DNA from 4 places in the Ningiella algicola genome. Region 2 is predicted to be linked to each of the others. Evidence: predicted binding sites of a transcription regulator. Region 2 holds the regulator's gene; each other region holds the start of a gene.
What was found. Region 2 encodes LexA, which represses DNA repair genes until DNA is damaged. Its sites were predicted from a motif close to TACTGTATNNNNATACAGTA; they were not measured.
Positions count from the first base shown of each region.

Region 1: cphA (cyanophycin synthetase) is a predicted target of LexA. The motif match lies at 2,591-2,610, and genes of this name have one in related genera.
Region 3: PN836_RS15455 (YebG family protein) is a predicted target of LexA. The motif match lies at 3,978-3,997, and genes of this name have one in related genera.
Region 4: imuA (translesion DNA synthesis-associated protein ImuA) is a predicted target of LexA. The motif match lies at 3,885-3,904, and genes of this name have one in related genera.

Region 1 covers NZ_CP171821.2:2,640,732-2,646,974, reverse strand. The annotation lists gene tnpC (IS66 family transposase) at 1-581, shown strand, start outside; gene PN836_RS11380 (hypothetical protein) at 589-924, shown strand; gene PN836_RS11375 (ribbon-helix-helix domain-containing protein) at 916-1,020, opposite strand; gene PN836_RS11370 (alpha/beta hydrolase) at 1,514-2,365, shown strand; gene cphA (cyanophycin synthetase) at 2,738-5,554, shown strand; gene PN836_RS11360 (Mur ligase family protein) at 5,587-6,243, shown strand, end outside.
Region 2 covers NZ_CP171821.2:2,856,466-2,862,708, forward strand. The annotation lists gene ctaD (cytochrome c oxidase subunit I) at 1-750, opposite strand, end outside; gene coxB (cytochrome c oxidase subunit II) at 763-1,872, opposite strand; gene lexA (transcriptional repressor LexA) at 2,365-2,991, opposite strand; gene plsB (glycerol-3-phosphate 1-O-acyltransferase PlsB) at 3,217-5,649, shown strand; gene ilvA (threonine ammonia-lyase, biosynthetic) at 5,646-6,243, opposite strand, start outside.
Region 3 covers NZ_CP171821.2:3,548,230-3,554,472, reverse strand. The annotation lists gene PN836_RS15470 (GspE/PulE family protein) at 1-1,305, shown strand, start outside; gene PN836_RS15465 (helix-turn-helix domain-containing protein) at 1,322-3,193, opposite strand; gene PN836_RS15460 (HAD family hydrolase) at 3,342-3,905, opposite strand; gene PN836_RS15455 (YebG family protein) at 4,042-4,335, shown strand; gene PN836_RS15450 (MBL fold metallo-hydrolase) at 4,377-5,129, shown strand; gene tldD (metalloprotease TldD) at 5,190-6,243, opposite strand, start outside.
Region 4 covers NZ_CP171821.2:3,070,563-3,076,805, reverse strand. The annotation lists gene PN836_RS13400 (zinc-dependent peptidase) at 74-901, shown strand; gene PN836_RS13395 (TetR/AcrR family transcriptional regulator) at 985-1,554, shown strand; gene PN836_RS13390 (DUF1820 family protein) at 1,666-1,989, shown strand; gene PN836_RS13385 (DUF885 domain-containing protein) at 1,994-3,787, shown strand; gene imuA (translesion DNA synthesis-associated protein ImuA) at 3,919-4,695, shown strand; gene PN836_RS13375 (Y-family DNA polymerase) at 4,709-6,196, shown strand; gene PN836_RS13370 (error-prone DNA polymerase) at 6,213-6,243, shown strand, end outside.

The DNA.
Region 1 (6,243 bases), 220 kb from region 2:
ACACGCGCCGCTACTTCGAAAAAGCATTGGATTATCACCCTAAAGAGGCGCAATACGCCTTGGCTGAAATACAAAAGCTATACAAGATTGAAGCGCACATACGAAAACAGGCACTTAATGCCGAGGATACCGTGCAATATCGCCTTAAACACAGTGAGCCTATCATTACTGCATTATTCAAATGGATATACGAGCAGCGCCAGAGACCTGAATTACTGCCTAAAGACCCGTTAACCAAAGCACTTGCTTATGCCTATGAGCGCCATCATGAGTTAAAAACTTACCTCACTCATGCGCAAGTCAGCATCGATACGAACCACTTGGAGAGAGCCCTGCGCGTTATCCCTATGGGAAGAAAGAATCACTTGTTCTGTTGGAGTGAACTAGGCGCAAAACAGCTTGGCGTCTTGCATACACTCACCGTGACGTGCAAATTACACAACATCAATCCGTATCACTACTTGGTGGATGTACTGCAGCGCGTCTCACAACATCCGGCAAAAGACGTTATCGATTTAACCCCTCGGCGCTGGAAAGTCCTGTTCGCAGACAAACGCCTGCGCTCAGATATAGAAAAGTAAGCACACCATGACAAATAAAGACATCAAAACCACGATAGACATCAGCCATTTATCCATTGACCAACTATATATACTCAATCAATTTGTATGTGAGCGCATAGATACCCTGCAAAAGCAGCAAGACGAAGCCGCGATTGCCATCTTACGACCTGGTATGAAAGTGCAATTTACTCATGACGGCACGACAGTCACCGGCACGTTACTTAAGAAAAACCGAAAAACGGTGTTGATTGCCAACGACAACGCAAAAACACATCACAAAGTACCGGCAGGCATAGTCAGGCATATTAGCGCTGCACCACTAGACCTAAATCAAACGGTTGTAAAGAACGGTCTAAAATGATCGCTTACCTTGTAATAGCCTAATGGCCTCTCGAATAACTTCGCTCTGACTACAATAATCACCGGCACTAACCAGAGTATTGATAAACTCATCCATTTTGGGGCTAGGTTAAAAAGTAATTGTTCGTGGCATTTGGTAATATCCATGTAAGTAAAATTCTTACAAAAAACATGCTTTGAAAAATGGATTTCAGCAAATTACTTTTTAAGTGAAAGTTGAATATCTGCGGGTAAATACATTGATCATATAGCTGAATGACTGCTCAAATAGTATATGACCATAGAAATCCAGTATGTCCCCTATCGAGGGCTTTGCGCTCATCCCTAACGCGGAGTCAACAGCATTAATTTGTCAACTTGAGTCGGATAGAGAGTATCTATTTGCAGCATTCTAAAGAAGATGGCTTCACTAATTCCAACGAATTACTACTTTCAGCCAAATACCAAGCAATTGAAATTTCCAACTCTAGAATGCAAATAGCCAAAATATTTAACCCTATCAGCAACGAAATGCATTCAAAGGCGTACTGTTTATTACCTTAAGTTTCTTTTTTGGTGGCGCAATGCTGTTTACATTAGGAAATATGAGCATGAGAAAAAAGTATCTTCGATTCTTCGTTTTGTTATTTGCTTCGCTATTTTTCACAGCTTGCTCTCAGTTGCAGTTCGCTATTGTAAACGCGCCACTATCGTTTTCAGACACAGAGCTAATAAAAAACATAGTCTTTACCGACAAGTCCAAAGATATAGGCCTTGACATAATCTCTCCCAGTAATCCGATGAATGCGCCGGTGATCGTCTTTTTTTATGGCGGTAGTTGGAAAGAAGGAGCCAAAGAAAACTATCACTTTGTCGGTAATTATTTTGCCGAGCTTGGTTACATTGTGGTTATACCCGATTATAGGAAATATCCACGAGTTAAATTCTCAGATTTTATGGAAGATGGTGCTGAAGCACTGGAGTGGACCAACAATAATATTGCAAAGTATGGTGGCAATAGAGGCGCAATTAATGTTATGGGGCATTCTGCTGGCGCACTTATTGGTGCATTGCTTGCAACAGATGAAAGGTACTTACACGCTAAGATAGAAATAAAGTCTTTCATTGGTTTATCAGGGCCTTATGATTTTGTACCAACCGAGGAAGACTTTGTGGATATGTTTGGCCCACCTGCTAACTATCCTAATATGCAGGTTACGACATTTATAGATGGTCAAGAACCGCCGATGCTATTCGTCTACGGCGAAAAAGACGATGTTGTAGGCCGTAGCAATTTGACGAAATTGTCGAAGGCCTTGGAAGATGAAGGCAATGTATTTGAAACCATATTCTATCCCGATTTAGACCATGCTGATACGGTTGCCAGTCTCACTTGGATATACGAACATAAGGCTCCCGTCGGCAAAGAAATAGCAGCTTTTATGGACAAGAAAGCTCAGTGATACACCTTAGTGCATAATAAGTGCTAGTTGGCTTTCATTTTTGTGCCAATTTAGATTTTAGTGCGCACTCAAGTCTGTTACTAAGGTTGATGCCAAATCGCTCTGCACCATCGGTAAGCGTTTTGTAAATGGAATATTGTGTATGCAATATCAAGAGCGCTCGAATAATTACGATCAAGAGTTAAACACATCATTGATCAAAACAATAATCTCCTTTGACTTTTAAACTGTTCAGTTTTTCAGTAGATTGTAGATGTCTCGCTTAGTTTTATTTATCTCTTCAACATATCGTTGTTTACTAAACGCCAGATTAAAGCTGAATAACATAATTGAAGAACTGATGTTCTAATCACTCTAATGGAAAATATGCGTATGAAAATTCTTAGTAAAAATGTCTATGTCGGTCCCAATATTTACGCAAATTTCCCAGTGATTCGCTTTCAAATAGATATAGGAGAGCTTGAAAACTGGCCCTCTATGAAATTAGGAGAAGAGTTTGTTAGTGGTTTGGTCGACGCGCTTCCATCGCTTCAGCAGCATGGTTGTTCATACGGTGAGCCGGGTGGCTTTATTCGTCGCTTGCGCGAGGACGAAGGTACATGGATTGGTCACATATGGGAACATGTCGCGCTGGAGCTACAAAATTTAGCGGGTTCAGATGTTGGCTTTGGTCGCACCAGAAGTTTGGGTGAAGTAGGTTGCTACAATGTCGTATATCAGTATCAGCAGCGAGATGTAGGTTTAGAAGCGGGTGCACTTGGTATGAAGTTACTCACGCATTTAATGCCTGAAAATGTCCAAAAAGCCATTGACGCTAACATTGAAGAAGACTTTGATTTTGCTGACGAGCTCAATAGTTTTGTGCGCATGGCTCAGCGCAAAGAATTTGGCCCGAGCACAGGATCTTTGGTCGCCGCAGCCGAAGAGCGCGGTATTCCATGGCTACGTTTAAACGAATACTCATTAGTGCAGTTTGGTCACGGTAAATATCAGCAGCGCATTCAGGCAACCGTCACTAGCCAAACCAAGCATATCGCGGTTGAAATTTCATGCGATAAGGAAGACACCCATAACTTACTCAACGACTTAGGCCTGCCCGTGCCCAAACAGCTTATGGTTTATTCAGCTCGCCAAGCTGTCAGAGCAGCCAATCGTATTGGATATCCTGTTGTCGTCAAACCGCTCAATGCGAACCACGGTCGTGGCGTTTCCATTAATTTAAGCAGCGACGAAGAAATTGAAGCGGGTTTTGCCGAAGCGCAAAAGTTCGGAACGAGCAAGGCGGTGCTCATTGAAAGTTACTTAACAGGTCTCGATCATCGAATGCTGGTGGTGAATAACGAATTGGTGGCAGTCGCCAAACGCGTCCCAGGGCATGTGGTAGGGGACGGCATGAACACGATTGAACAACTAGTGGATATAGTGAACCAAGATCCACGCCGCGGTATTGGTCACGAAAAAGTGCTCACGCGCCTTGAACTAGACACGCAGGCCGAAAGGCTAATGGCAGATGCAGGTTATGATAAAGATACCGTATTAGAAAAAGACCAAATATTTTATTTGCGTTCGACAGCTAATTTGTCAACCGGCGGCACCGCCATTGACGTCACCGATATTGTGCATCCAGACAATCGGGATATGGCCATTCGCGCTATCAAAGCTATTGGCTTAGATGTCGGTGGCGTTGACTTTTTGACTGACGATATCAGCAAGTCATTTAAGGAAATTGGCGGCGGTATTTGTGAATGTAACGCAGCGCCCGGCTTTAGAATGCACGTTGCGCCCAGTGAAGGTACGCCGCGCGATGTAGCGGGTAAAGTCATCGATATGCTCTTCCCAACCGGTAGCAAAGCCAGTATTCCAATTGCAGGCATCACCGGCACTAACGGTAAAACCACGACCTCTCGCATGCTTGCCAGCATCATGAAATCAGCAGGCTACACTACCGGTATGACATCTACCGACGGGGTTTATATTGATGGGCATTTGAGTGTGAAGGGGGACATGACAGGCCCCACCTCTGCGCAAATTGTTTTGCGTGACCCCAACGTAGATTTTGCGATTATGGAAACCGCACGTGGCGGCATTTTGAAGCGCGGCTTAGGTTACAAAAGCTGTGATGTAGGCGCCTGTTTAAATATTAGCTCAGATCACCTCGGTCAACGCGGTATCGATACCCTTGAGCAACTGGCACAAATCAAGCGCGTGGTGGTTGAAGTGGCCAAAGATGTTGTGGTACTTAATGCGGATGATCATCATTGCTTGGCCATGGCTGATTTCTGTAGCGCGAATCGTATTTGTTATGTCACCTTAAATCCTGGTCATGGCTTGGTGCGTGAACACATTAGAAGCGGCGGCATGGCGGTAGTGCTAGAGCAAGGTATCAACGGTGACATGATCACGATTTACGACAAGGGCGCCCACATTCCTTTGCTGTGGACTCACCTTATTCCCGCCACGATAGAAGGCAAAGCGACTCACAACGTGCAAAACGCCATGTTTGCTACTGCTATGGCATACAGTTTTGAAACTTCTTTGGAAGATATCAGGCAGGGGCTTCGTATTTTCAACACCTCTTTCTATCAAGCGCCGGGACGTTTGAATATTTACGATGAACATCCGTTTAAAGTGATTTTAGACTATGCGCATAACCCTGCCGCAATTAAAACGATTACCGATTTAGCGACGCGTCTAGATGTTGTTGGCAAACGCCGCATTGTCATGGCCATGCCGGGTGACCGACGTAACGAAGACTTTGTTGAAGCGGCTAGCATTATTGCAAACCATTTTGATGAGTATATTTGTAAAGCGGATGATGACAGACGCGGTAGAGGTTTTGATGAAGTGCCTACCATTCTCAAAGACACCTTGGTCAAAGAAGGCGTAAGCGAGAACGCGGTGCAAATTATTCCCTCAGAAAGTGACGCAGTTGAAAAAGCGCTTGAGGACTGTCAGAAAGGCGACTTACTGATTATTTTAGGTGACAACATTACGCGCTGTTGGAAGCAAATTGTTCACTTTAACAGCGGTGAGACAGCGGAAGCAGTTGGCGAAACGCCCTCTCAAGACTTCCCTGAGAAACTTTACGAACCGGTAGAGCATAAGTTTGAGCTAAGTGCGGGTGAGTCTATCGTGAAAGACGATCGCGGCGTGCGCTTGGTAATCGAACGCGATGAAGATTCAGACTAGGCCTGTCAACGCAAAAGGCAAGGGAGAAACAAATGCAGCTTGAGCTTGATGAGGTTCGCCGCTTAACTGGCCCAAATCTTATTTGGGATAAGCCCGGAGCAATCGTTGATGTGCTGTTCTCGGATATCGATGCCAATAAAGTGCTCTCTTGCTGGATGCGCTGGGCACAGAGATTTCTAAAGGACTTTGGCTGGAATCCAGAGGTACAACATCGATTTTATGAAGGCGGTGCCAGTTTTGTGCTGGCTGCAAATATGGATGAACTTTATACCGCATGCGAGCTAGCTGAACTTGCATGGGACTGCGCAGCGGCTGAGTTACAGCATTCGGTTTTACCTGATTGGCAAGGGCGCCTATATGAGCTTAAGTCTGAGTTAGCTGAAGAGAAAAACGCCGCACTTTTGGTACTAATGGATGCGGCAAACAAGCATCAAGTGACTTGCATTAGCGATGACGATGAAGTGAGTCTTGGCATGGGCGCTTCAGTAGATGTTTGGCCTGCCCGCAGTTTACCTGATCCCCAATCGATTGACTGGGCAAAATATAGTGACATACCGCGTGCTTTTATTACCGGAACAAACGGCAAATCCACAAGTGTTCGCTTGGCTGCACAAATCGCCAAATGTGCAGGTATTAATGCAGGCGTTACGTCGACTGACTTTATAAAAGTGGGCGATGAAATTATTGAT
Region 2 (6,243 bases):
GTCACCACCACCGGCTGCATCAAAGAAGCTTGTGCCAAAGTATTTGTCGGTTAATACCATGGTTACAACGCCAGCCAAAACCGGCATTACAGCGATTAATAAAAACGCGGTAATTAACCATGTCCAGACAAACAAGGGCATCTTCATGTAGGTCATGCCTGGTGCACGCATATTAAATATCGTCACAATAACGTTAATCGCACCCATAATGGAGCTAATACCCATGATGTGCACCGAAAATACAAACAGGGCAGTACTGTCACCGCTGTATGTGGTCGACAAAGGTGCATAGAAGGTCCAACCAAATGCCGGTCCGCCACCTTCAACGAAAAGCGACGACAAAAGAATAAGGAAGGCAAAAGGAAGGATCCAAAAGCTCCAGTTGTTCATTCTTGGCAGGGCCATATCAGGCGCACCAATCATCATGGGGACCAACCAGTTTGCCAATCCGGTAAATGCTGGCATTACCGCCCCAAAGACCATAATCAGACCATGAACGGTTGTCATTTGATTAAAGAAATTCGGCTCAACTATTTGTAGGCCTGGCTGAAACAGCTCAGCACGAATGACCATTGCCATTGCGCCGCCCACTAAAAACATAATGAAAGCAAACCATAAATAAAGTGTGCCAATATCTTTATGGTTAGTCGTTAATACCCAGCGCATTAAGCCTTTTGGAATGTGATGATGATGATCATCGTGGTCGCCATGAGCGTCTGGAGCATTTGCGATATCTGTTGCACTTGACATGTAAATTTTCTCCTACTGGCCATTCATGATGGCATTAACATCTTTTGCTTGAACCATTTCACCGGTGTCATTTCCCCATGCATTACGCTGGAAAGTAACCACCGCAGCGATTTCTGACATAGTAAGCTGTCTCGAAAATGACTGCATTGCAGTGCCGGATTGTCCGTACACGATAATGCCAATATGATCTTCTTGGGGACCCAGCGCTACGGGTGACCCCTTAATTGCTGGGAATACACCAGCAAGGCCTTCACCATTTGGCATATGGCATGAAGCACAAACCGCGTCATACACGCGTTTGCCGTCCGCCATTAATTCTTCCATCGACATATTCATCGCTAACAAACGTTGCTCTTCTTCTTTTGCTCTTAGCGCAATCGCTTCTTGTTCATCAATCCAAGCATCGTACTCAGCAGGGTCTTTTGCAATGACCACAATCGGCATAAAGCCATGGTCTTTTCCGCAAAGCTCGGCGCACTGTCCACGATACACGCCCGGCTCATTCACATTTGTCCAGGCCTCGTTTATAAAACCGGGGTTTGCATCTTTTTTAACTGCAAAATCGGGCACCCACCACGAATGAATCACATCGTCTGAGGTAATTAAAAATCTGACTTTTTTGCCTGTGGGGATCACCAGCGGACGGTCAACTTCAAGCAGGTAGTTCTCGCCTTTGGTAAATTTGTTTTGGATCTGTTCGCGCTGAGTCGCAAGCGTTGAGAAAAACTCAACGTCATTATCCATGTATTTATAATGCCACTTCCATTGTGAGCCGGTGACTAACACAGTAATATCTGCCTTCGACGCATCTTCCATTTCAATTAGCGTGCTCGCAGCCGGCACCGCCATCGCTATCAAAATCATGAAAGGGACCACAGTCCAAGCAATTTCTACTTTTACGTTGTCGTGGAAATTGGCGGGTTTAGCGCCTTTGGACTTTCGATGCTTGATCATAGAATAGAACATGACACCAAACACCAGCACAGCGATAACCACGCAAATGTAAAACATCATCATATGTAGACCATATACATCTTGGCTGATGTCAGTAACACCCGGTCGAAGATTAAGATCAGAACGTTCACTTGCCGCTGTAGCAAGCGCTAACATGGGTGAACTCATTAATATGGCAGTAAAAGCTAATTGCAGCGACTTCACACTGGACTCCCGAAGTTGTGTTTAGCGAGTCAGCTCTCTTAGGTTCAGTTTACAGTACGACCGAAATTATGTGGCTGACTTTTCGTCATGTTATTGATATGTGAATAACTGTGTAATGATTAATCAAACAATAGCTTAGGTAAAGCACTTTTTGTAGGAAAACCTTCGTATCACATCGTTAAACCCATATTTTTGCTGAATAATTAAACAAACTGAAGTTTTTGACTTAAAATCTTTGTATTTAATGTGAATATTTTGTGACAGGAGGGTTAACTAAAAGAATCATTGAATATCCGAAAAGAAGGGATGATGTTGATTGTAATCGCATCAATCGACGAAACACGCCGTTGCGGTCACAAACAGCCTATGCGATTCTCAAGGCACTACTTGACTATGCTTCGCGCGAGCGTATGGAAAGGAAAAGGCCGCTCAATACGACCTTAAAAATCTGGCAGCCTAACTGAAATTCACATTATCGCGAATGACGCCAACGGCTAAACCCTCAATCTCAAAATGTTGAGAGCGTAAATCGACCTCGATAGGGGAGAACTCCTCGTTTTCTGCAATCAAGAAAACCGTAGGGCCTCTCTTTTCAAAGCGTTTAACCGTGACATCCTCGTCAATACGCGCAACAACGATCTGACCGTTTCGGGCATTGTTGGTCTTGTGCACGGCAAGTAAGTCACCGTCCATGATGCCAATGTCTTTCATACTCATACCGTCAACTCGCAGTAAAAAGTCTGCGCCGGGGTGAAACATGGCAGGGTCTACTTTATAGTGTGAATCGACATGCTCTTGCGCCAAAATAGGTTGCCCGGCCGCTACTTTACCGATTAAAGGAATGCCGTCTTCTTCAATCTCGTCCTCTAGTGGGCAATTTAGGCGAATGCCACGAGATGTTCCGGGGAGAATTTCTATCACGTTCTTTTTAGCGAGAGCCTTAAGGTGCTCTTCAGCAGCGTTAGCTGATTTAAACCCTAACTCGCGAGCGATTTCAGCGCGCGTTGGGGGCATGCCTGTGTCTATCATCGTAGATTTTATGAGCTTAAGAACTTCTTCTTGCCTGGGAGTTAGTGGACGCATAACCAGCCTGTTTTTCTATACAGTTATTTGCAGTATATCGCGATTTGTATAAATGACAACTGCTTTGAGCAAATCTTAAGCGACTTCAATGGCGCGCTGTCATGCGCTTGAGCTACCGTGATTGCACTGTGAAACAACAACGGCGCATTTTTTATCCAGACTATTTTAAGTATAAGCGAGCAAAAGCGTGCTAATATTTGCGTCTTGATTCGCTTAGGAGCCATTATGCAAGCGCTTGGCAACGCTCTTCGTTTTCTTATTTCAAAGGCTATCGGGTGGCTGATATCTGTTAAAAGTGTACCGGCCGATATTGAGAAAGAGTTAGGTATCGATAAAAACCGACCTATTTTATATCTATTGCCGACAGAATCATTTGCCGACCAACTTGCGCTTCACAAATCCACCCAGGCGCTTGGCTTGCCGAGCCCCTATGATGGCATCGAGATTGAAGGCAAGGAGCGAAAGCGTCGTTACTTTTTAACTCGTCCGCAAAGTCTATTTACGCGTCGAATTGCAAAGACATCAATAGAAGATGTGTTTACTGAATACTTCCATATTCACCGTGAGCATCCTGAATTAGATTTACAAATCCTGCCTGTCTTTATTTCTTGGGGACGCTCCGCTGGCAAGGAAAAAAGTGGTTTTGCTCAACTTTTAGCCAGCAAAGCTTCACCTAACTGGCTACGCAAGTTAATGATCGTCTTGTTTTTTGGGCGTGACAATTTTGTGTCATATTCGCCAGCAGTGTCCACCAAACAAATGGCCGAGCTGCACGGCAGCGATAAGCAAATTGCGCAGAAGCTGGTGCGTGTGGCGCGAACCCATTTTCAGCGTAAACGACAGACTCTAAGTGGCCCCACCCTATTAGAACGCAGTACGCTTTATAACAGCATATTGGGCGCGGATTCGGTTAAACAGACTATCTCTGATGAAGTTAAACAAAAAGGCAGCAGTTACGAGGCTGGGCGAAGTAAAGCGGTCAAGTACATAGATGAAATTGCCGCAGATTATCGTGAAGGTTTGATTCGTACTGGCGATCGCGTACTCACTCGTATCTGGAACAAAATATATGACGGCATTGATGTAGGTCATGCTGAACGAGTGAGAGAACTTGCACAAAATGGCCATGAAATCATATATGTACCTTGCCACCGCAGTCATATGGATTATTTGCTGCTCACCTATGTCATTTATCATGAAGGCTTGGTGACGCCGCATATTGCTGCCGGAATTAATCTTAATTTCTGGCCTGCGGGTGGCATTTTCAGGCGTTGTGGCGCGTTCTTTTTGAGGCGTAGTTTTGCCGGAAACAAGCTCTACACAGCGGTGTTTCGCGAATATCTGGAATTACTATTTAATAAAGGTTACTCAGTTAAGTATTTTCCTGAAGGCGGACGAAGCAGAACCGGGCGTTTACTGCCACCTAAGACCGGCATGCTAGCAATGACGCTGCAAGCGATGACCAAAGGCATAAACAGACCCGTATCGATAGTACCGGTATATATTGGTTACGAGCACGTTATGGAAGTGAAAAGCTACATGAAAGAGCTCAAAGGAAAGACAAAAAAGAAAGAGTCCCCTACACAGGTATTTTCTGCTATTCGCAAACTCAAAAACTACGGCCACGGCTTTGTTAACTTTGGAGAACCTATTCAGCTAAACCAGTTTCTGGATGAAAGTGTGCAAGACTGGCGTAAAGATAAGATGGAAGACGACAAAAAACCAAAATGGCTCACGCCTGCGGTTAATCAACTAGCTGACACCATTATGACGCGCATTAATCGAGCTGCTGCCATTAATGGCACGGCGCTTTTGGCTACCTGCTTACTCTCGTCTAAAACCCAAATTATGAGTAGAAAAGAGCTGGTTAAAAGTGTTAAGGACTACCTTAATATGTTTCAGCACGTCACTTATAGTGAAGACTGCACCTTGCCAGACGAGACTGCCGTTAATTTAGTTGACCGTACCCTTGCCCTTAACCGCTTTGAACAAAGCGAAGATAGCTTCGGTCAGATGGTCTCTCCAAAAGACGACAGTGCGGTGTTGCTGACATTTTATCGAAACAACGTGATGCATATGTTCGCCATCCCTTCTCTGATCATGGGGGCGGTGTTCGCCAACCTCAAAATGCAAAAAGCAGATATCCTTCGCCTTGTTGAGACTATCTTTCCGCTGCTCAAACGCGAGTACTTTATGCACCAAAGTACTGATGAAGCAAAGCAATATGCTGAAAAGCTTATCGATTACATGAAATCGGTGGGTATGTTGCAGCAGCAAGGCAAGTTCATTTGCCCACCGGCCGCCACTGACGAACGCTTTCACTCTTCGTGGTTATTAGGCCGTGCGATGCAAGAAACGTGGCAGCGTCATGCCATTGTACTGCATGTTTTAGAGACTGAGAAAGTCATTGGCCGCGCACAGCTTGAGCGACAGAGTCAAACGCTTGCTGAGCGCATGTCAGCCTTGTTTGGAATGAGCTCACCGGAATTCTACGACAAAAATGTACTTAGTGCGTTTGTGAATGCCCTGCGGGACAACCAGCATTTGCATCATCAAGATGATGGTAATTTGGCTTTCTCTGAGAGCAGCTTAGCACTCAAACACGCAATAACGCCCTTGGTGTGGCCAGAAATTATGCAGCATCTTGAGCAAATTTAAGCTGGCTTAACATCTGAGGCCAGAAAAAATTGATACGCCGGGTCTTGCGTATGTTCTTGCGCTGAATATGACCCGTGTTTTGCCTCAGTTAAGCTCTTTAAATGACTGTCGAATATCGCCCGTTCGCCGGTTTTAATGTCAAAACCGACCAAGACTAAACCTTGCGCTGCGCCGTGATTGCGATAATGAAATAAGGTAATGTTCCACTGCTCACCAAGAGTATCTAAAAAGTGCATTAATGCCCCAGGGTACTCAGGGAAGGCAAACGAAAACAAGGTTTCATTCAGTGCTACTTGTGGTTTACCGCCGACCATATGGCGAAGATGCAGTTTAGCCAGCTCATTGTCAGATAAATCAAAACACTGATATTCGTTATCGCGCAGTCGTTTTAACAGCGCCTCATACTCGCGCTTACCGCGTCTGAGCTTCACCCCTACATAAATGTGAGCTTCATGCTCATTGGCAAATCGATAATTAAACTCTGAAATATTTAACCCGCCAAGCGTTGCGCAAAATGCTCTAAAAGCGCCTTTTTCTTCCTTGAGTTTAACCGCAAACACCGCCTCTTTTTGCTCACCTAATTCACAACGTTCA
Region 3 (6,243 bases), 690 kb from region 2:
AAATACTTGGGTGAAAACGTTGGGGGTAGTGGTCCAGGTGAAATGGATGACATCTTGGATGAAATCGGCACTTCATCCGATGAAGTCGACGAACAGTCAGACGACTTAGGTGAAGATGCGCCTGCGGTGGTTCGTTTAGTCAGCCGTGTGCTACATGATGCGAAACGACTCAACGCTTCAGATATTCATATTGACCCAGAAAAAGGCGGTCCCACTAGAGTCAGAATGCGCGTTGATGGGGTTGTACGAGATATCAATCAAGTGCCCGCTTCGCATCACAACTCGGTCGTTGCGCGAATAAAAATCATGTCTAGCTTAAACATTGCCGAGAAACGAATTCCACAGGATGGCAAACTTGCTTTTAAACTTGGCGGTGAAGCCGTTGAGGTGCGTGTTGCAACCATCCCTACCGTTGCGGGTGAAGGCGTAGTCATGCGGATTTTGGCGACAGGTGGCGCTATGCCAATTGAGAAAATGAACCTTTCGCCTCGTAACATGAATATGATTGAGACCATGATCAAGCAACCTCATGGGATCATGCTGGTGGTTGGGCCAACTGGTTCGGGTAAAACCACCACTTTGCATGCAATTTTAGGCTATTTGAACACGCCGGACAAAAAAATATGGACAGCCGAGGATCCTGTAGAGATTACCCAAGCAGGTCTTCAGCAGGTGCAAGTTAGTCCAAAAATTGGTTTTACATTTGCCAATGCACTGCGTGCTTTCTTGCGTGCCGACCCTGATATTATTCTTATCGGTGAGATGCGGGATAAAGAAACCGCCCATGCAGGGATAGAAGCGTCACTTACCGGTCACTTAGTATTATCAACACTGCATACTAATTCAGCTCCGGAAACCATTACACGTTTGTTAGATTTAGGATTGGATCCAGTGAATTTCTCAGACGCGTGTGTCGGTATTCTTGCGCAACGCCTGATCAGAACACTTTGCCCAAGTTGTAAGGAAGAATACCCTGCGAGTGAGGACGACATAGCCTTCCTTAAACGCCAATATGGCGAGGAGTATTTTGCCGAGCTTGAGCTTGAACAAGACATCAAACTGCACAAAGCGAAAGGCTGCGATAATTGCGGCGACACTGGCTATAAAGGCCGAACGGGCGTGCATGAGCTGTTGGGTATGACCTCTGAACTACGCTCCTTAGTGTATAAAGAGTCTGCCGTGTCGGAAATGAAAGCTCAGGCGATGGGTGACGGCATGCGCACACTGACGCAAGACGCCATATTGAAAGTACTCAAAGGAGATACCGATATCGCACAGGTTCAAATTTTAGGTGGTCACGACTAAAACACAAAGATACACCTTAGTCCGCCCTTGAAATAAACGAGGGCGGATAGCCATACCACTGTTTGAAACACTTCCCAAAATATGAGCTTGAGCTATAACCCACTTCAAAACTCACTTCAGTAATACCTTTACCTTCAAGCAATAGTCGACGCGCATTTTCAAGGCGATATTGACGCAAAAACAGTTTAAAACTTAAATTATAATGCTTTTTAATACGACGCTGCAGGGTCTTTTCACTCATGTGCATTAAAGTCGAAATATCAGAAACTTTGAGTGATTCGTCTTGATAATGTTCGCCTATTAAGCTTTCTAACTGTCTACAAAACATGTCCTGAGTCGCAAGTTGTTGAGTCTCGTAGGAGGTGCTTTGCGGCTCTTCAACCGTGGCTTGTGATTCCTTTTTATCAGACCGAGAGCTGTATGAATAAGTAAAGCCTTCACTTGCGTCATCTCTAGTATCATTATTCGACTGTTTATCAGCGCGCATCAATAAGCGCTTTGTTTCCAGCACGTTTTCCATTACCACTTTTAGCTCGTCAACATCTAAGGGCTTCTCTACAATGGCTGTTACGCCCGCGCTATATGCAGCCACTCTTGCTCTGGTATCAACCGAGCTGGTCAGCATAATTAGGGGCGTTGTAGAAAACTCATTAGAGGCTCTTAGAAACTCGGAGAGTTGAACACAAAGGGCGTTTTGCCAACTAAAATCAACGATAATGATGTCAGGCAAAATATCAAAGATATCAGCAAGCGCTCGGTCGATGGAACAAAAGGCAAACCACGCATATGATTCAGAAAAACGTTCGTCCAATTTGTTATGCACAGACTCGTGCTTACCGATGAATACCGCTTTTTTGCGCGCGCTCACTCGCACCTGATGGCTTGCAGAGCTTGACACTCTGGGGATTTTTTTAGCTAAATGAGGGCTGGGCTGCACCAGTTGGAGTGGCAACATAAGCGTTACGCTCGTGCCTATGCCAAGCGCAGACCTAATTGACAGCTCTCCATTAAATTGTCTCGCGACATAGGCAATTGTCGAAAGATCGAGTTGTGTTTCAGCATCAGAGAGTCGGCGCAAGCGAGGAATGTGCTTACGACTATTTTGCTGAAAGACTTTGTCTGTATACCTTGCACAGACGCCAGTGCCGTTATCATGAATAGTGAAGCACAAAAAATGCTCGTTTGCAGCGCATTGCAAGGTGATACTCGTACCAGCCGGATTATACCGAATGGCATTTAGAATCAGTTTACGCAGTAACTTATCGCTTATACCCGATGGCATATTAAGTTGCCCATTAGCTTGCTCGCTGAAGCTTAGCGATATGCCTGAGCGCATAGCGTAATCTTGCAAGGGTGGTAAGATATCTTGCACTATCTGCACGCTAGACACGATTTTAGATGCCCCACGGCGCTTATTTCTTGGTTGTGCGTTATCAAACGATGGATTGTGGGCGAGATTGATGCCGTCAACTTGCTCCGTTAAGGCGTTTCGTCTCAATTCGTTTGACAGGTTTTTCAGTGTAATCAAGTTGTCTCTGAAAGGCGTTTGGTACACGGAACTATATCGCTTTTTATCCTTCATTAAATATTGTGAATGCAACATGCTATCGACGACTTTGTCGAGCATTTTTGACATATCAATTAATGCAGGGTCACCGTCATCGTTGCAGTCAGGGGATTTTATCTGCCTCGCGTTGCAATCTTGCTTTGACCTTTTGAATCCGAGATGAGCTTGAAGATATCGGAATACCGATTGAGATAGCCCTCGGCTCGCATAAATGATGCACAAGATTAGCAGCGTGAAGACACTGTAGATGATTAGCTGTGCCACCGTCACAGTGACTGAAAAGAACTCAGGATAATAAGATAGAGGCTGAGAGATTTGCATATTCAATCCTTGAACGACAAACAATAACGATGACAAAGGTTCGTTCTTCGAACCAGACGCCTCAGATGCTAATAAGCGGGCGAAACCGCGACAATTCGATTTTCGCTGACATTTCTAAAATGTTTCTTAAGCTATTGAAATGATGAATTTATTCTTTGAATACTCGCGTCAAGTTATCTGAGTATCGACTGTAATTTGGCGAAAACGTGAACAACCATGCTTGCGCATCGGCATTGTGCGCAGCCTGTATATCGTAAATGTAGTCGCCGATGTAAGCGATATTTTCTGGCAAGTGTCCCCATAATGCAGCAATTTGTAAAATAGCGTGAGGATCAGGTTTTGGTGGTGCATCTTCTCGCGTTATCACGATATCTACTTCGATGTTGGTATTCTGTAGCTTGATATCTGTCGCGGCTCTGCAGTTTCTCGTCACTATGGCCAAGGGTAGGTCATGCGCTCTCGCCTGCGCAATAAAGTGTGTTGCACCTTTTATCGACCGCGCAGTTTTTGCATCTTCTAATTCATGTCTTAACACAAGGTCAATTGCACGTTTTTTTTCAAGTGGACAGGGTATGCTGTCAATATATGCCAGAATATCGCTATCAGTCGGGCAATTGAGTTCCGATTTTATCTGTTTGAAATCCAGATTAGCGTGCACCAATGTGTCATCCAAATCAAAAATAATGCCTTTTACACCACAAAAACTAAACAATGAGCGCTACTTCTTATCCTGAGTTCAGCTTATTTAATAGTTGATATTCCTTTAACAAGACCAATCTTTAAAACCTGTTTATTTATACAGTTGGTTATCGTATGATGACGTATGGATTTAACCAGAGGAGATCCACATGGCCGTAATCACGCAGTACGTGGTGCAACATAAAGGAATCGATAAATTGGTAACTACTGACAAAAAAGAAGCAGACCAATACGACAAAATGTTGGGCATCGCCGACAATTTAAGCCTTTATATTCAGCATAAAGGCATTGAGCTGGACGATCAGATTGCAGAGGATTTGTCGATATTGCTAGCCAAAAACAAAGATGCAGTGGCAAAATTACTCCGTGGTACGGATGCAGATAGCATACTGGAAGCAGAAAAAGCAGACATTGTAGACATGCAGCAAAAGAAACAAGCCTAAGGCTTACATAGCCCATCTTCTCTAAAGCACGTTAGAACACTTTGGCAAAAGTTCATCATTTAAAAGGCTACATTCAGAACATATACCTGATTGAGTACGAGCACGGTTGCTTGTTACTTGACGGTGCCTGCCGAGCCGATTTTGACTTGATTGAAAAGCACTTTGTTGAAGTGATGCATCGTCCATTAACTGACCTAAAAGTGGTAATGGTGACGCATATGCATCCCGACCATGCTGGCTGCGCACACTATCTGCGCGAACGCGCGGGCTGCTTGGTGATTTCAGGCGTGTTCGAGAAACAATGGTACGCGGGCTTGTCCGGCAGAATTGCTCATCTTATCGATATCGCATTAGCGCATTGGGTGGCTGGAAGGCTTAAACAGACTCGGCGTCGCATATGGTATTCATCGCAATTAAAGCCGGATATAATGTTAGACGATGGACAGCCAGTACCTCATTTTCCAGATTGGCACGCGGTTTCAACGCCTGGCCACACCAGCATGGATATCAGCCTTGCAAATCATAAAATGAAATACATATACATTGCTGACTTGATGGTGCAGGTGAAGGGTGAGCTCTGTCCGCCCTACCCCGTGAGTCTCCCCAGCGAATATGTGCAATCCGTTGAAGGGCTATATGACTTTAGTGATTACACGATTATGATGGCGCATGTTGAACCGCAACAAGTAGCGCCCAGCGTCTTGGACAAGGTTAAAATGCGCAGCCCTCGCAAGGCGCAAAATAACAAACAGGCGATACTTAACCGGGCGAAAAAGCTTGCGAGATTTCGCTGAATTCTAATTGAATTCGATGCTCAGCAAGATCTTGCTAAAAGTAGCAATATTGCCTGTTAGCTATGCAGTACCACCCACCGTAATTTCATCAATTTTTAAGGTCGGCTGACCTACTCCAACTGGCACAGACTGACCGTCTTTACCACACACGCCAACGCCTGCGTCTAGTGCTAAATCATTTCCAATCATCGAAATTTTTTGCATCGACTCTGGGCCATTGCCGATTAGCGTTGCGCCCTTGATAGCTTGAGTGACTTTGCCTTTTTCAATCAGGTAAGCTTCAGAGGTAGAGAATACAAACTTGCCAGAGGTAATATCAACTTGTCCACCGCCAAAATTCGGTGCATAAATGCCCTTATCGACACTGGCGATAATTTCTTCTTGAGAATAATCACCTGCGAGCATATAGGTGTTGGTCATTCGCGGCATCGGCAAATGTGCGTAAGACTCTCTTCGACCATTTCCTGTTGGCGCAACGCCCATTAAACTCGCATTCATCTTATCTTGCATGTAACCGCGCAAAACACCATCTTCGATTAAGATATTTTGCTGAGTCGGCGTACCCTCATCATCGACAGAAAGCGATCCGCGGCGATTTTCCAGTGTGCCATCGTCAACAACCGTTACCCCGCTTGACGCAACCTTTTCACCAATGCGTCCACTGAAGGTTGATGCACCTTTACGGTTAAAATCTCCCTCCAGCCCATGACCAACCGCTTCATGCAAAAGTACACCAGGCCAACCACAGCCCAACACAACAGGCATAGCCCCAGCAGGCGCGGGCACGGCACTTAAGTTGACGCGCGCCATATGAAGCGCTTCGTCGGCCAATTGTTGATAACGAGGAATACCACTTTCGGTGTTTTGGCTAAAGAATTCATAGCCTCGGCGACCACCACAACCGGATGCGCCACGTTCTCTTTTTCCATCTTGTTCAAGCAACACGCTGCAGTTTAGACGAATCAAAGGACGTACATCTGTCACCATCGTGCCATCTGTCGCAGCGACTAGAACCTCTTCATACACACCGGTTAAACTCACGACAACTTGACTGACTTCAGGCGCTTTTATTCGTACATACGAATCTACGCTGCTAAGTAAGGCGATTTTGTCT
Region 4 (6,243 bases), 210 kb from region 2:
CAGAGAGCCTGTTTGCTTGACAGCTAAAGATGTGAGATAAGGTTAAAACATCTATTTTACAACGGCATTTATTATTAACGTATTCGCCTACTTATTCCTTGTTTTAGTGGTCGTCGCAATTATTGCGTATATTCTGCTCAAACCTATTTTAAAAGCCCGCTCGCGTGAAAAAGCAGCGAGCCAGCCATTTAAAACGCATTGGCGGCGAATTATTCAGCGGCGAATGCCATATTTTCGACAAATGCCCGATCATCTGCAGCTGCAACTCAAACGGCATATTCTTGTATTTATAAGCGAGAAGCGCTTTGTCGGATGCCAAGGCATTGAGATAAACGATGACATTCGCATAACGATTGCCGCTCAGGCATGTTTACTATTGCTGAATCGCCAGACCGACTATTATCCAAAGCTTAAATCGATACTGGTGTATCCACGCGCTTTTGTAAAACGTCATCAAAACATAGGACAAGACGGCATACACTCAGTTAAAGATTCTGTTTTAGCAGGCGAATCATGGGGGCATGGTAACGTTGTACTGTCGTGGCATGACACGCTTGAAGGAGCGCATTTACCCGATGATGGGCGCAACGTTGTCATCCACGAATTTGCTCACCAGCTGGATCAAGAAAGTGGCAGTGCCAATGGGGCGCCTATTCTTCAGCAAAGTCAGAGCTATCAGCAGTGGTCGCAAATATTTGCTGCAGAATTTGCACAACTCCAACAACGCGCAACGCGCGGTGAGCCCTCAGTATTTGATTATTATGGTGCAACCAACCCTGCTGAGTTTTTCGCCGTTGCTAGCGAAGTGTTTTTTGAAAAATCAAACGAACTGCAGCAGTTTCATAGATCGCTTTACGAGCAATTGAGTCGGTTTTATCAAGTCGATCCAAGTGCGTGGTGAGGCGCTTGTGATGATTTCACTTGATTAATTTGCGAGGCTCGCTTATAAGAACAGTCATTCTTTGAAGTTTAGTTGTGATAAAGATGCCGCAACAAGTTAAGTATGACTTGGAAAGGGTCCTTGAAATGGCGCTTCCCCTGGCGATAGAGCGCGGATATCGAGCGTGCTCTATGCATTCGTTAATTAAAGATACCGGCTTTAATCGACGCGCATTCTATATCCATTTTAAAAACAAAGAAGATTTCTTTGAAGCGCTGCTAAATCATTATTTGCAGAACCATCTACTTCCTCTTAATCAATATTTACATATATCTGCTGATGCACAGGAGAGTATCCAAGCCTATTTTAATCAATATCAACAATTGATCGCTTCAAAGGGCTGCCTGTTAAGCAAACTTATCGTGGAAATGGGTCGGTCAAATCACGCTATGCAACATCAGGCGCGCTGGTTTTATGATCAACTGCAGCTAGAATTTATTGCGCTTATTGAGCGGGCACAAAATAGTGGTGCGCTGGGCACAAACATTAACGCTGAACAGCAAGCCTTAAAGCTAACGTGTTTAGCGCAAGGCTTCGCAATATCCAGTCATATCATTCAAGGTCAAGAAGATATCGCCTTGATGATCGCCTCAGTCTTTTCTTTGTCGAGCTAAACGATAATTCGGCTTGAAATCGTCGAAAATAGACCATACATAGGGCAAATCCGTAATGAGTATTAACGGTATAATAGATATGCCGTCATTCTTAACTAAAATGTGAGCCACATGAGCAAATCAGAAGCGATTTATCGTATTCAATTTATCAGTAACGGTGAACGATATGAGCTCTATGTCAAAGAGCTGGTTTCAAGCCAAGTGTTTGGCTTTATCGAAATTGGTGACTTTGTTTGGGACAACCATACCGAACTGGTGCTTGATCCAAGCCACGAAAAACTCAAAGATGAGTTTAGCAAAGTAAAGCGTAGCTTCATTCCAATGCACAACGTATTGCGAATTGATCAGGTCGAAAAACAAGGCAGCGCGAAAATCAGTCAACTTTCTGATAAAGTCACCGCACTACACTCGCCAATTTATACCCCGAAGAAGTGATTCTATGAAAACATCATTGAGCTTGCTGCCAGCTTTCCTGTTTTATGTATTGTGCGGTATCGTCTTTGTTTCAAACCCAGGGTTTGCGCAATCCGAGCAAAACCCGTCCAGTGACATAAAAAGCGAGTTTCATCACTTGCTCGATGATATTTGGGAGTATGAGTTATCTCAGTTTCCCTCTTTGGCAAGAAGTGAAGGACGCACACCAAGTAGAGCGCTGACTGACATCAGCATGCAAGCCATGCAAGCGCGCTTTGACCGATTTAACGTATATTTAGGCAAGCTTGATAATATAGATATCAACAGCTTAGACGATACTGATCAAATCTCTTATTTGATGCAAGTTTATCGCTTAAGTAATTACGTTGATAACTTCAAATTCAAAAGCTATCGCGTGCCCATCACATCTGAATATGGCTTTCATAGCAGTTTAGGCAGAATTCCTGATAATACGCGTTTATTAAATGCCGACGATCTTGAAAGTTACCTTCAGTTACTCGATGAAGCGGTGACTAATATCCAGCTTAACATCGAATACATGCGCGAAGGCTTGGCAGTGGAGCATTCACAGCCTCAAGTCGTACTAATAGGCTATGAAGACTCTATCAAACCCTATCTTGAGCCAGAGCTGGAAGCCCACCCTTTTTATCTGCCTTTTGCTAAGGCAAGTAGCGAATTAATGAGCGAAGAAAGCTTAGACTTGGCCATGCAAAAAGTAGGCAAAGTAAGAGCTGCTTATCAGGCTTTTTATGATTTCTTTGTTGATGAGTATAAGCCAAATACTAAGACCAATATAGCCGCAACCACATGGCCTGATGGCAAAGCGTTTTATACCAATCGTATTAAATATTTCACCACAACCGATATGAGTGCTAAGGAGATACACGATATCGGCCTGGCAGAGGTTGCACGCATTCGAAGCGAAATGCAGCAAATAGTCGATGAGCTTGAGTTTGACGGCGACATTAATGCATTCATTGAATTTTTGCGCACCGATGAGCAGTTTTATGCGAAAACGGCTGAAGAGCTCATCATCACCGCATCATATATTTCAAAGCAGATGGACGCACGCCTGCCTCAACTCTTTTATAAGATGCCGCGCACGCCTTACGGCGTCGCACCTGTACCCGACAGCATCGCACCTAAATACACAACCGGTCGCTATATTTCACCGCGTAGCGATAGCGATCCAGGCTATTATTGGGTAAACACCTATGCACTGGACAAGCGACCACTTTATGCTCTTCCAGCGCTCACGCTTCACGAAGCTGTTCCTGGCCATCATTTTCAGATATCTCTTGCAGCAGAAATGGAAGATTTACCGCAAGTGCGTCGCAAGACCTACATTTCAGCCTTTGGCGAAGGCTGGGGCTTATACTCTGAGTTTCTTGGACTTGAAGTCGGTATATATGAAGACCCATATGATAACTTTGGCCGCTTGAGCTATGAGATGTGGCGTGCCTGCCGTTTAGTCGTTGATACCGGCATGCATGTGTTCGGCTGGAGCCGTGATAAAGCCATGGATTATATGCTTGAGAATACTGCCCTTAGTGAGCATAACGTAAGAACCGAAATTGACCGCTATATTTCGTGGCCAGCTCAGGCACTCTCATACAAAATTGGCGAAATAAAAATCAAAGAGCTAAGACAAAAAGCTGAACTTGCCTTAGGTGAAGCCTTTGATCTTCGCGCTTTTCACGATGAAGTGCTTGCACACGGCTCAGTGCCTCTTTTTATTTTGGAGCGTAAAATCGATACCTTTATTGAGAATGCACTTCAAAGCTCCAATGCTAGTTAAGCTATCTTCTAACTAAAAAACCTTTGCAAATAAGTCGCTTACCTTTCTCATGCCGCTGAGGCATGAGAAACAGTTGATCACTTAAGTAAAATATTTATACTGTATAAACATACAGTATAAATGAGTGCCATATGAATCCTATTTTGCATGAGTTGGAAAGTAAGCAATGGGTATGGACAGCCAAAAGCACTGCACAAACACAACAAGCCTCAACAGGCTTAAATACCGGTTTTGATGAATTAGATAATGCCTTATCAGGAGGCTTTCCTGCATCAGGCATGGTCCATATCAGCAGCCAGTTAGGCTGTGGGGAGTTGCGCTTAATGCTGAGTGTGCTAAAGCAACAGCGCGACAATAATAATCGTAATAAAACCCGAGAAAAAAGTCATGCAGACAGCAAACTATGGGTATTTATTGCGCCACCTTTTATGCTCAATGCTGAATTTTTCTTATCAGAAAATATCGATTTATCGCGGTTAATTGTCATCAATCCAGAGACACCGGAAGAGGCTCTTTGGAGTGCAGAGCAATGCGCAAAAAGCGGGGCCTGTGCGAGTGTGTTTTTATGGCAGCAGTCTTTACAGCATACACAAATACGAAAACTTGAATTAGCGTCGCTACATGGGCAGTGTCAGTGTTTTTGGTTTGATAATAGCCAGCGAGCTTTGCAAAATTTGCCCTTAAGTTTATCTTTATCTTTAAAACGAGAAGATGAACAGCTACACATCAAAATTAACAAGCAAAAGATCGGCTGGGCAAAACCTGCTGTGAAAGTCAAAGTGCCTTTTAAATGCCGGACTCGTGCGCACTTTAAAAATCCACAAAAACCCTTTGGCAAAGTGGTATCGATTCAATCGCATTCAGCGATACATTCACCTGTGTATTCACCCAAACATCCAAGTTCTTGATGGGTGATAAAAAATGCAATTTGATACACGTTCACTGTGGATTTATCTACACTTCCCAAGGCTTCAGCTTGATGTTATTGAGCAAGGGCAGAAAGCTGAAAGTGCGTCTATTGACGAGCCTCGCGGTATATACGAAACACAAGAAAATCAAATTGTACAAGTGAACAAAAGTGCCCATCAAAGAGGCATAAAAACAGGGATGGGTCTTGCCAGCGCTAGCTTGCTTTACCCTGATCTGATTTTGCATGAATATCGCGCTGAAGTAGAACAAAATACCTTAGAGCATTTAGCGAATAGCTTATATTTAGTTACCTCCGACATTGTATTGAGCCCTCCCAACGGCATTATTTTACGGGCGCAAAACATGTTGAAGCTTTACGGCGGTTTAGACAATTATTGGGCATGCATTCAGCGCTGTATTGAGCAATATAATTATCATTTTACGAGCGCTAGCGCCTTTTCTATTCAAGCGGCTAAATTAATGGCTAAACAAGGCTTAGGTTTTGTCGTTATGCATAGCGAAAATAAAGACGTCAATCAAAACATTAGCCAAAGAGCGATGATTGAGCAAGTACTTAAAACTTGTCAGCTTACTTATTCTGACATCCAGCCCAAAGATTTAGAAAAATTAAAACGCATAGGCATTCATCGCGTTGCCGATTTAGATACTTTGCCTTTATCAGAACTTGCGAATCGAGTAACCCGACACAGTTTGGGGATCATTTCAGAGTTACGCGGTCAGGCGCCCTCTAAAGTCACGTTTTTTAAACCACTCACGCGCTACGATGATTATATTGAGTTAATGTATGAAATTTCGCTTAGTGACAAGCTACTGCCCGTGATTGCTCATGCTCTGGAAAAGCTTAGCCACTTCTTATATGTGCGCAACGCCCACTGCATCAGCATTAATATTGACTTTCATCAGCGCGAACACAAAGCGCTCAATATCATATTTAATAGCGCGCTACCGATTTACCAGAGCAAAGAATGGCTAGATATCATCGCCTTAAAGATGGAGCGAATCACTTTTAGCTCACCCATATACGCTATTGCTCTACACTGCCCTAAGCATGAAGAAGCACACAGTACGCATGATGACTTTTTTACTCGTAAATCGACTCACGTTGCAGCTATGTCATTGCTATCGAGATTAAGCAGCAAACTCGGTAGCAACAAGCTTACCCCCAAAGTCAGTGGTTTAAAATTTGTAAACGACTTTAGACCCGAAGCAGCAACCGAGTTTGAAGCAAAACATCAGGCTGCAACCGTCAGCAACAAAGTCAGCATTTTTGCTGACAGGCCTGGTCTTTTACTCAAACACCCTGAGCTTTTGCAACATAAGATAAAAGTGATCAAAGGCCCAGAGCGCATCGTGTCAGGCTGGTGGGATAATCATAAAATCAGTCGCGATTACTATATTGGTCAAAACGAGCAAGGCCAACAAATATGGGTATTTAAAACGCCTGAGCAAAAGTGGTATTTACATGGCTACTTCGTCTAAATCCACTGAGCATTACATGCCTTTTGCTGAGTTAGTATGCCAATCTA